DNA from 3 places in the Corynebacterium aquatimens genome. Region 3 is predicted to be linked to each of the others. Evidence: predicted binding sites of a transcription regulator. Region 3 holds the regulator's gene; each other region holds the start of a gene.
The links. The regulator LexA, encoded in region 3, represses DNA repair genes until DNA is damaged. The targets are predictions, from matches to a motif close to CGAACANNTGTTCG.

Region 1 (3,934 bases), 950 kb from region 3:
GTGACGTGCGAGCCTTTGCTTCTTGCTGAAGATCGGTGAGGACCTGCACCAAGGCCTTGAGCTCGTCCTCGGTCGGGTTACCCTTGATTACCTTGATATCCACAATTTTTTCTCCATTGGTCCCGAGCAGAGTTTACAAAGGAATGTTCCCGTGCTTGCGCGGGTGACGGTAGACCACCTTGCGCTCCAGCAAGCGGAGCGCCTCGGTGACCTGGGTGCGGGTCGACGACGGCTCGATCACCGCGTCGACGAGTCCACGCTCCGTTGCTACGTAGGGGGTGAGGTTGTTAGCTGCGTACTCGGTCGAATCGACGCCAAGCAGCTCGCCCGCCGTCGTCGCGTCGGTAAGCGCGATCTGCGCGGTCGGCCAGGCGAAAACCATGTCCGCGCCAAGCTCCTTCGACCCCATGACCACGTAGGATGGGCCGATCGCCTTACGCGTGATCACCGTAATTTTGCCCACCTGGGCTTCCGCGAACGCGTAGGCAAGCGTCGCGCCGTCGGCCACAGAACCCAAGTGTTCCTCTTCTTCCGAAGGGAAGAAACCGGGGGAGTCGACGAACTCTACGATGGGCAAGTTGAAGGAATCACACGTCCGAATAAATCGCGCGGCCTTAGTCGCGGCCGCATGGTCCAAGCACCCGGCGAGCACGCTCGGCTGGTTAGCCACGACACCCACTGCGCGCCCAGCAACGTGTGCAAATCCGGTCACGACGTTGTCTGCGTAGCCGCGCTGCAGCTCGACGAAATCACCGTCCGTGACGCGGTTGATGATGTCTCGAACGTCATAGGTGGACCAGTCGTGGTCCGGCATGAATGAGTCCAGCTCAGCAGCCACGGTGTCCGCACTCTCGCGGATCGGAGATGCCGCGCGGTTGTTCTCCGGAAGGAACCCCACGAGGTCACGTACGGCCGCGATAGCCTCAAGATCTGTGCCGGCGGTGAGGTGCGCCGTTCCCGTAATCCGCGAGTGGACTTTCCAGCCGCCAATGCTTTCCGACGTCGCTACCTTACGCGTCACCTTCGTCACCGCCGCCGGCGACGTTAAGTGCATCGAAGAGCCCTTCACCATGACCGTGATGTCGCTCAGCGGCACTAGCAGCGACGCTAGTGAGTGAGCCTGGCCAACAACAATGGAGATTTGCGGCACAACACCCGATGCGTCGGTGGCTGCGCGCAAAATACGGGCGGTTTTCGACGCCGTCACGACGCCTTCTTCCAGGCGCGCGCCGGAAGAATCATGGATCGCGATGACCGGCACACCGGTCTTCGTGGCCAGCTCGTAAATTTTCAGGACCTTTTCCGCCGAGACCTCACCGAGCGCGCCCTCGAACATTGTGTTGTCGTGGGCGAAGACGCACACCCTCCGGCCGTCGATAAGCCCATAGCCCGTGACCACGCCGTCAGTCGGAGGTTTCATGCGGTCGAGGCCGTACTCCTCCACGCGGTGACGCGCGAGCGCATCGGTTTCTGTGAAGGAATCTGGGTCGAGCAGCGCCTCCACGCGCTGGCGCACGCGGCCTTGCTCCTTGCCGCCGTGAGGCTCACGGGCCTCCGTTAAACGGTTGTTGAGGTCCGCGATCTTACCGGCGGTCGTGGAAAGGTCAGGCTTCGCGTTGGTCATAACGCCCTAGTTTAGGTCGTTGGTCAAATGTTTCTACGAAACGCCGCCGTCCTTTTGGAATCTCCGTGCCCGGATCTTAGTGTCCGGCTCGGGTTATACAATGATGGTTTGCCCAAAAATAAAATAGAACGCAATAGCGAAATTAGTTTAAAGAAGTTTGGAAAAACTGTTGCCTGTAGAACAGGTGTGCGTATACAGTGGAAGCAACGGAGGGCACATAACTAAAAGGAGAGGGGGCCCAATGAGCACAAGTAACGACGGTGGCGGGGACGGCACCAAAACCGGCATCAAAGACGCCGAAGCGTTCTTTAGTACAGAGCGATTCAGCGACGAGATCGTCGCATCAGCGCACATCCTCCGGGAGGCCGAATACGCGCTGTTTTCATGGGCTGCGGAAGACAGCTGTTTGGTGGATGATCTCGATCTTGTTGTTGTTCGGATGCAGGCAAAAACTGGAATGGCCGCGAAGCGCATTAAGAAGGCCATTCTTGCGTACGCCCGGTTGCAAGAACTCCCGATGCTGAGGGCACTGCAGGAGGAATCGAAGCTGCTTGACCTTCCGCGATTGACGGCAATAGACGCAGAGCTTGAGACCTTGGGGAACTCGGTGAGCTACGGGACTTTGTCAGAAATCGACAATTATCTTGTTACGGAATACCTCGTGCCACGCTTCCCCAACCAGCCACTGCCCACCCAGAGGCAGATCAGAAACGCGCTGAGGCGCCTGATCTCTTCCCTCGACGCCGGCCGTGCGTTCGATGAGAAGAAGCGGGAGAAGCGCGAAAAGAAAAAGAAATCAGAAAAGGTCAACGTCCGTTTCCACTGTTCCGGCGGAATTCCGGCGATGGAGGTCACGGCGGATGCCACCTCGATGGCAATGATCAAAGCAGCGATCGAGGACATCGCGCGCGGCGAAAAGATTTCCTACGGCGATGCGTTGGTGAAGCTGTGTACGGGTGAAGTCGTGCCAACGCCGAGGCTCACGCTGTTTGGTTTCGTGCCTATGACGGCCCCACTAGAGCAGGGCGGGGAACCAATCGAGGGCGAAGCGATCTTCTTCCCTGATTCTGGTTGGACCGATTCTGCTGGCCTTGCAACGTTGGAAGACATCGGTGGCGTGGAAATCGCTCGGCTGATTGACTTAGACGGTGTCTCCCACGCGGAGCTCGAAGGCTACGTCCCATCAGCGGCCATGAAGGCCTACTGCAACGCCAGGGACCGATATTGCGTCTGGCCAGGCTGTTGGCGCCAAGCAAAGGACTGTCAGCTCGACCATCGGGTTCCGTTTGATGAAGGCGGCGCAACAACACCGGGCAACTTGTACACCCTGTGCCAGCACCATCACAACATCAAAACCGATCGCCGTGCCTTCTACATTGCTGATCCTGACTCAGGCGATGTCGTGTGGCTTTTCAATGACGGCACCTATGCCCTAGAGCATTCGGATGGATTCTTGAAGTCGCAGCTCACTCCGCGCAACCCGCGGTGGAAAAAATCCCTGGCAGACGTTCAAGAACAACGCCGGCACGTGGCGGACTTCTACGCCAAAGCCCACACGATCGCGGACAAAATTGAGAAGGCTAGTGATGAGGAACTCGCGGACCTCTACCTCGAGCTCCTCTCACTGGAGAATGAGTACGGATTGAGGTTTGAGTTTGATGTCTACAAACCACCGTTCTAGACCGACCTGGGTTACCTCTCGTCGTAGGTTCCCAATTGGTATTCGTTCTGCGGATCGTTCCACCGTTCGTTGAATTCAGCAATGTCTCCGTCGATAGCCTTGATGCTTCCGCCCGAGGCTTTTAAGGACACGCTGTAATGAGCGGTGATGCCTTCTGCTGTCGAGCCGGTGCGTTCGCCCCAGGAGAAGGTAGCCGTACCATCGCCGTCTGTCTCAACTCGTTCAATCGACGTGAACAATCGCATCTCACCGTCTGGGACGCCGTTCACGTAGAAGGCGATCCCGTCCGTAATGGAGGCTGCAGTGTGCGCGGGTTTCTCTACGTCGCCTAGGCCACCGCGGAACACCACCCAGCTAAGGGGATCGCAGGGGTCATACTGGTTGTCGATGTCAGAGATCCAGAAGTTGTAGTCCAGGTAGTCGACGGCAGGCATGCGGCCCGGTTGGGAATTCGATGGGAAGGCATCCCGCGGGTCGTTCCGCAGTTCTGCGCACTTTGGCTTGGCTCGCTCCGCCGGGGGCTTCGAAGTCGTTTTTTCTTCTTCTTCCTCCTCCGACGGTCCTTCGGTGGGGGCGTTGTGGGCTGAGAGGTGGATTTCCTCGTCGATAGGCTGGCTCTGCGAACACCC
Region 2 (3,934 bases), 1.1 Mb from region 3:
GTTATCTGATCGGTCAATTCTTTACGTTCGTTTCGCCGACGTTCCTGGTCCATACGTTGCGCGGCCCTAAGCTCCCGAAGCCGCTGCCGTTCAATCTGGGCCGGGCTCGGTGTATACCAACTCGAGGGCCCCACTTTCATGACATACAAGAGTATGTACAGAGTGGGGATGACCAGCATCGGCAGACCCAGGAAGAAATCTGCACCAAAAGCACCAGCGAAAATCGTCGCGGGCACCAATGAGCCGACCGAACCCAAACCAAGCAAACCCAACCGGATGTTCTGCCCGCTCGCATGCGCCTTCGTCAGCTCGCCCTTGCTATACAACGGCTCGAGCGCGCGGCCAGGCACTGAACCGGACACCGGTTTAACCAGGGGGTTGGGCTGTGGCTCTGGGATCGGCAGGTCTTTGAAAAGAGGTTCGAGGTCTCCTTTAGTGGTCGCCTCGTAAACTTCTTCACACCTGCGATCAAACTCATCTTGATCCAGGCGGCCTTCACCGAGCGCAAAGCTTAAGTCAGCTAGCGCCTCAGATCTCTCCAGATCTGACAGACGAATATCCCTGGATGATGAATCAGGCTTATAAGGCTTGGTCACCCCACCACTGTAACCTGCTTCATCATTAGAACGGTGGTCGGACAAGTTGGATGTCAAATGCGATTCCATACTCCTCCTCAAGATCGCGGAGCTGAGCGAATAGTTCTGCTGGGTCTTCGCCGGCATCGTAGGCATCGTCAATCTGATCGGCGATCGTGTGAGCTTTTGCAAAGAATTGGGCTGCATGCCGCCTTGAAACCTTGATGTCGTCCAAGGAACGTCGCCATCTAGGGTTACGCGGAGTTAATTGGTCACCGATGAAGCCTTCGAGGTGAGTGAGCGCGTACGTCCCATCGTCGAAAAGCCAGACCACCTCACGAGTTTCAGGATCCACAATGTAGTGCGCCCGTCGATCGGTTTTTACGTTGTGATGGTGCTGACACAAGCTGAACAGGTTGCTCGGGGTTGTTCGCCCACCTTCATCGAATGGGATCCGGTGGTCGAGCTGACAACGCTGTGCTGGCTTAGAGCAACCGGGCCAGAGGCAGGTACCGTCGCGGCCCGCGCACAGAGCGATCATTGCCGTAGTGGGTCGGTAGCTCGTCGTTTCTTGCTCCGCCACGGGATCAAGAGGGATGATCCGTGCACCGTCGAGCCCACCCATTTCGTCGAGTGAAGCCAGCCCGTGGGGATCAGTCCACCCGGAATCAGGGAAGAAGACGGGCGCTCCTTCAATCGGGTTGCCGCCGTTTTCCGGAGCGGTGGTGGGCACGTAACCGTACAACGTGACTTGTACTGGCGGTACAAGCGCGCCCGTCAACAGCGCAGTCGTGGCGTCGGCGAGAGAGATATCGTTCTCTCGTGCTGTCTCTTCAATGAATGCCTGAACTGCTGACATGGTGGCCGCATCGGATGAATACTCGAGGGTTTTACCGCCAGCACGTCGAATATAGGAGAGAGTCGCTTTACCCTCAGCCTGTTTCTCACGCTTCTTACGCCGCTTCTCGTCATAACGCACGCCGGGATCTATCTCTCCGATTCGGCGGCGCAACTGATAGTAGATGGTGCCCGTCCCAGGGAAGATCTGGTTCGGGGCGTTAGGGGTGAACAGGTCCACCAGGAAACCGTCAATCTCAAACCAGACCTCTACATCCACACCGTTGCCCAATTCACTGCAGACGGTATCGATGGCTGCGAGGCGAGTGGTATCAAGCAGCTTCGATTCCTCCTGAAGCTCTTTGAGCATGGGTAAATCCTGCAGGCGTGAATACCCCAGAATCCCGCGTGTAACGGCCCATTTGTTCATGCCCGTATCACGCTGCAAGGTAGCTATTTCTACATCCATGTCCCACACGCCGAAACCTTGTTCCGCGTAGCAGGAAAACAATGCGTATTCCGCCTCCCGCAGAATGTGCCCTGAAGCTACACGCTCATCGTCGAAGCGCTCAATACTGAAATACGGCTCAGGTGTACCCACAAACGTTGATCCACCGCCACCGCCACGACCTTTTGTCGTCATCGGAACCCCCTTTAAAAAGTAGTTTGCCGCCCGATACCATAAGTGTATCCAAACACTTATTCGGCTAGCAACCCTTTTTAATCGTTCTTTCTATGTATTTTGGCTCACATGTTCTAGTCACAACAACGAGCAACCAGTGAGAGCCAGGAAGACGGCCCGCCCCACCTCACACCATAAAGAGCGCGCCGACAAAGGCGTGAAAAACACTGCGCTGCATCGAACATGCAATCGACGACGCAGGCGGGGACGTCGGATTAGAAGCTTGAGCTGCCACCGTCGCCGGAGAATCCGGAGGAGAAGCTTGAGTCGAAGCTCGAACCGCTGGAGTCAGAGCTGGAGGAGGTGCGCTCCTCGTGGATAGACACATTGGTGGCGTGCCAGGAGTCCATTTGCGAGTAGGTGATCACGCCGCCGTAGAAGAATCCGTGGTCGTAGAGGCGTGGCTGGTGGAGTGCCTCGTACTCCTTGACGTCGGAGAACTCGCGGCGCTTCACTTCCGCCATGATTGTGCGGTAGTCGTACAGGATGCGCACAAAGTCGTCGAGGAAGGTGGGGGAGGAGGGGTTCGCGTCGAGCTGGCGGATGCGGCCTTCTAGGTGGGTGAGGTCGCCACGAAGCTGGCGGTCGCGGACTTGGTGGCGGGCGGAAGAAACGTCCTCGATGAGCTTGGTCAAATCCGCACGGCGGGCGCCGGGATCGCCGCGTTCGATCTCAAAGAGGCGGTCAATGTTTTCCTCCGCGTAAAATGCCTGGTCAACGGTCTCACGCGCAGTCGCTAATTGTTTTGCCTTGGCCAGGAACGACTTGTCGTCGTTGACGTCAATTTCCCCGATCCCGCCGGCACCATTGACAAACTCGTGGAGTTTAAAGAAACGGTTGCGTACGTCATTCCATTGGTCGCGCAGTTCGTGATCGGCGAAGCTCGAGGCGATGGAATTGGCGCGGATATCCAATTCGTCGAGACGCCCGGCAAGGCGCGTGTACTCGCCAGTGATGCGGTCGTAATCGTCGCGGGCTTGATCAATTTTGCGACGGCGGCGTTCGGACAACGCAACGGCACCGGTAGAAGCACCCAAACCTGCAAGACCCGCGCCGATACCGCCGGCCGATGTCGCGTCAGAACGCTCCTCGGCGGCGGCGTCGTGGCGCAACTGGCTTACGGTTTCGACGTCGGTTGCGGTACGGGCACTCTTGAAGAGGCCGGCGGGAATGTTGCCAGCTTTGACGCCCTCTTTCATCGCATCGGTGGAAGCGCGGAGGTGGTCGCTGCCGTCTTTTAAGTCCAACTCAGCAGCAACATCAGGTCCGGCAAATACGAAAGCCTGTCGCGGCTGCAAACCCACGCCTACCAGCAGGAGCCCGTCAGCAAACTTTTTCTCGCCGATGAGATCAGGGTGGTTGTCGCGCAAGTACTCTTCGACAGAGTCGTTGACCTTCTCACGGTTCGTTGCAAAGACGAGGTAGCGCAGCTTGGTTACGGTCTCTGGCGCCTGGATCCGCTGGGCGTCGCGAAGCATGCGGGCCTCGTCTTCGCTGGTCAGAACGTCGTCCGGATCCCAGATTTCCACGTCCGTGATGGACGTTGTTTGCATCTGGAATGATTCAATCGGCGGGACGTCATTCGTGGCGTAGCCAACGCCGCCACCTATAAGGCCGGACAGTGCCGTGACAGCTGCGATGACTCCGATGTGCCGTGCGTTCACCATGGACCCAAGGTTAGACGAATGGCCGAGAGCTTGAAGAAGCTTATCGACGGTCCTCTTCCGCGGCGTGAACACCCTCAAGCTTGCCGGAGGCGAAGCGGTTCACCACGAGGGCGATAGCGCCGTCGCCCGTGACGTTGGCCGCGGTGCCGAAGGAGTCAATGACGATGTAGGCG
Region 3 (3,934 bases):
CGTCCGCCTGCCCCGCATCGTCGCCGACCAGTACGCCGAGTTCGCGATCAGCCCGGAACCTTCTGCCGGGGAGGACTCAGGAGAACAAAGCTGGGTCGGCCAGGACGACCTCGATGCCGGATGATTCCAGATCGGCTACGAAGGAGTCCGGCGCCTTCGTATCCGTGATCACGGCGTCGAGTGATGCCAAGGGCGCGAAGCTCACGGCGTAGTTGTTGCCAAGTTTCGTGGAGTCGCACAGCGCGACTACGCGCGAGGCGTTGGTGACCATGGAGGATTTCACTGCGGCCTCCTGGGGGTCGGCGGTGGACAGGCCGCTGGGGATTGAGAGCGCATTCGTGCCGATGAACGCCACGTCCGCGCTGAGCAGCGCCAGGGTGCGCAACGCGGTGTCACCGACGATGGCGTGGGTGAGGGCGCGCACGGTTCCGCCAAGCAACTGCACGCTGACCTGGTCGCTGGACAGCTGCAGCGCGATCGGCCACGAGTTGGTCACGTAGGAATGCCGACGGGCAATCTCATCGCCAGCAAAAAGCTCGGCCAGCATCTGGATCGTCGTGCCGGAGTCGAGGAACACGGTGCCGGGCTCTTCCGGAAGATACGCCAGCGCCTCGCGCGCGATGGCCTTCTTCGCAGCCGCGGACGTCCGGTAGCGGGCCTCCATGGTGAGCTCGGCGGTCAGGAACGAGGAACTCGGAACCGCGCCGCCGTGGACGCGTTGCACCATCCCTTCGTTGTCAAGCGCGGCGAGATCCCTGCGAATAGTCTCCGCGGTGACGCCGAATTCCTCCGCGAGGCGCGTGACGTTAACGCGGCCTTCAACAGCGGTCAGCGACGCGATCTGGCGGCGGCGTTCTTCGGTGTGCATTCATGAAACCTTCGGATAGACCGCGTGGGCTGCGACCGGGACATCGAGTTGCCGCAAAAGTTACAGCTTGCGCAGGACGGATACTACGCGTCCCATAATCTCAGCTTCGTCGGCCTTGATGGGGGAGAATGCGTCATTGTGGGGGAGGAGCCATACCCCCGTTGAGTCCTTGTGGAACTCCTTGACCGTTGCCTCGCCCTCAATAAGCGCGGCAACGAAATCCCCTTCCTCCGCCGTCTGCTGGGAGCGCACCGCAACCCAGTCCCCGTCCAAAATGCCCGCGTCCTGCATGGACTGGCCGACAACCTGCAGCAAGAAGAGTTCGCCGTCACCCACGAGCTCTTCCGGCAGCGGGAAGTAATCATTGATGTTTTCTTCAGCGGTGATTGGGACCCCAGCCGCGATCTGACCAACAATGGGGATGTAGCGCGGGGCCGCGGCCTCTTCGGGTGCGGGCGTCTGCTTCTTTTGCGCAGATTTCTTCCGCAGCGGATCCGTCTCCGGCAGGTGGCGCAGATCCACGGCGCGCGGCTTGTTTGGGTCGCGGCGCAGGAACCCCTTCTTCTCTAATTCCTTGAGCTGATACGCAACCGACGATGTTGACTGCAAACCCGCCGCATCACCGATCTCACGGATGCTTGGCGGGTATCCGCGCAGGACAACCGCGTCCTGAATAACCTCCAGGATCCGGCGTTGCCTGTCGCTCAGGCCGTTAGGGTCTCTCTTCTGTCGTGCCATGGCGTTCCTCTCCGAGTGTTCCTCATTCAACTTTTCTACCTACCGTTCTACCACGGTATGGCAATTGTGTTCGATATTTTCCGCCCACGTGTGGACAAATGTTTCGCGTGTTGCTATAACTCGAACATAGCATCTAATTAGAACATTCGCGCGAACAAAGTGTTCGAGAGTGTCGGAGCGAAAATTACACTTGGTTGCAACAGTAGAAAGGAATCTCATTATGACCATCGCAGTACGCAATCCCCGCACCGCAAACGTACCTGCTGGTTCGATTCACCGCGCGCCGCAGCCGGCGGATGTGTGGGATATTCCTGAGCGAACGCAGCACCGCCGGGCCGATCATGTTCGAACTTTAGGCGAGTTTAATCGAAACCCTGAGCCCTACCGGGACATTGCCGAACCAACACGGGCGGGGATCGAAACGAAGATCGAAAAACAGCATGAAGCGCGCGCCGCAACGCTCATGGGCACAATGCTGGGCCTCGCGCTCATCGTGGGCGCAGCGTTTAGCGGCATGTTCTCCGCTGAAGAGCCAGCCCCAGCCGCGCCAGCGGCGCCCAACGTCGTCTCCGCCAGCGTGAGGTAGTCCGCGCCTCGCCCCCACATCGTGGGGGCATTTTTATGCTTATCGACGCCCACCGTCCCCACACCCGCGGGCGAGTACAATTTCGAGCGTGCATTGCCCTTTCTGCCATAACCAGAACTCCCGCGTCGCTGACTCGCGCCTGATTGACGCGGGCGCATCCATCCGCCGACGCAGAGAATGCACAGAATGCGGCGGCCGCTTTACGACGATTGAGAAGGCGATCTTGACCGTCGTCAAGCGAAACGGCGTGAGTGAGCCCTTCGACCGTGACAAGCTGATCGTTGGCGTGCGCCGCGCGTGCCAAGGCCGCGACGTGTCGGATGACGCGCTGAAGCGGCTGGCGCAAGAGGTCGAAGAAACCGTGCGCAGCCACGGCAGCTCCCAGGTCGATTCCAACGACATCGGCCTGGCGATCCTCGAACCTCTGCGCGTCCTCGACGAGGTCGCGTACCTGCGCTTCGCCTCCGTGTATAAGTCCTTCGAAAGCGCCGACGACTTCGAGTCCGAAATCCGACTGATGCGCCGCCGCGACCGCGACCTCTGACCCGCGCGCCGCGTTCGCACGCGCTGCGCACGCGCCGCTAGCTGAGCTTGTCCACCATCTTCTCGATCCGCCGCTGGCTCACGGGTTTCGCCGTCCCGAGCCGCTGCGCGAACACGCTTACGCGCAGCTCCTCGATGCGCCACAAGATGTCCTTCACCGCGCGCGATTTTTCGCGGCCCTTAGGCAGGCGGCGAAGCCTCACGTCGAGGTATTCCCGGGCCGCGTCGATGGTTGCCTGGCGCTCGGCGTCGCGGTCGGGGTCCAACGCCATGTCCTCGAGCCGCACCCTAATGGCCTGGACGTAGCGGGGGAGGTGCTGCAGGTGCTCCATCCCGTGGATTGTGATCGCGTGCTTGGGTAAAAGAAACGCCATCTGCCGGTTGATGTCGTCGATCGCGGGCCCGTGCCAGTTATCCAGCTCGGCCGCGAGGTTCGAGTACTCGACCAGCCCGGGCGCAATCGAAACGATGGTGCGCCGCACGGCCCCGCTGATGGTGGGTTTGATGGTTTTCACCAGCTCCTCGAACTCCGCGGGCCGTCGCACGGGCCCGCCCGCGGCGAATAGTGCGTCGCGGATCGCGGCCACGCGCGCGTCTTCCACGAGTCCCGCGGCGCCGCCGTGCGGGTAGTGTTCGACGGCCACGCGTTGCCGCAGCGGCAGTCCTTTGAGCATCTGCTGCGTCGACACGTCGATGCGACGCAGCAGCAGCGTCAGCGTCGCGGTCACCATCGAGGCGTCCGCAGCGGCCTTCGTCGGGAAGACTTTCACCCGCACGCCGCCAGCCGCCGCCTCCAGCGCGGGGTACGCGTCCACTTTGTTGCCCTCGATGGTTGTGGTCACGGTCTCAGGGACGTCGCCAAGCGTATCGACGGTCCACTCCCGCACCACATCCGTCTCCGAGCGCTTCCCAGCCTTTGCCACCGACGAATGAATCTGCCCCGCGCGCCTTGTCTTCAGCGCCTGAAGGTCCTTGTCATGATCGGTGATTTTTCCGCGCCGATCGACAGCCGCGAACGTCATCCGCAGATGACCCGGCACCGCCTCCGGCCGGAAATCTGCCGCCGCGATTCCGTGCCCGCCCATCGACTGCAGGATGTGCGCCAGCTGCTCGACGACGCGCCCTTGCCCCGGCACTGCCTTCGCCAGAGCGCGCGCGGCGTAGTCGGGCGCCGGCACGACGGTCTTGCGCAGCGCCTT

Region 1: the regulator LexA is predicted to act here: its motif matches at 1,802-1,815, upstream of CAQUA_RS09140 (HNH endonuclease signature motif containing protein).
Region 2: the regulator LexA is predicted to act here: its motif matches at 2,273-2,286, upstream of CAQUA_RS11010 (HNH endonuclease signature motif containing protein).

The regions. Positions count from the first base shown of each region.
Region 1 covers NZ_CP046980.1:2,010,802-2,014,735, reverse strand. Annotated here, with positions in the region: gene CAQUA_RS09150 (acyl-CoA carboxylase subunit epsilon) at 1-103, opposite strand, end outside; gene CAQUA_RS09145 (acyl-CoA carboxylase subunit beta) at 134-1,624, opposite strand; gene CAQUA_RS09140 (HNH endonuclease signature motif containing protein) at 1,866-3,305, shown strand; gene CAQUA_RS09135 (hypothetical protein) at 3,317-3,934, opposite strand, start outside.
Region 2 covers NZ_CP046980.1:2,490,232-2,494,165, forward strand. Annotated here, with positions in the region: gene CAQUA_RS11005 (DUF1707 SHOCT-like domain-containing protein) at 1-596, opposite strand, end outside; gene CAQUA_RS11010 (HNH endonuclease signature motif containing protein) at 622-2,055, opposite strand; gene CAQUA_RS11015 (DUF5129 domain-containing protein) at 2,310-3,761, opposite strand; gene CAQUA_RS11020 (dicarboxylate/amino acid:cation symporter) at 3,802-3,934, opposite strand, start outside.
Region 3 covers NZ_CP046980.1:1,057,494-1,061,427, forward strand. Annotated here, with positions in the region: gene hflX (GTPase HflX) at 1-124, shown strand, start outside; gene CAQUA_RS04800 (DeoR/GlpR family DNA-binding transcription regulator) at 77-868, opposite strand; gene lexA (transcriptional repressor LexA) at 929-1,606, opposite strand; gene CAQUA_RS04810 (hypothetical protein) at 1,827-2,192, shown strand; gene nrdR (transcriptional regulator NrdR) at 2,281-2,736, shown strand; gene hrpA (ATP-dependent RNA helicase HrpA) at 2,774-3,934, opposite strand, start outside.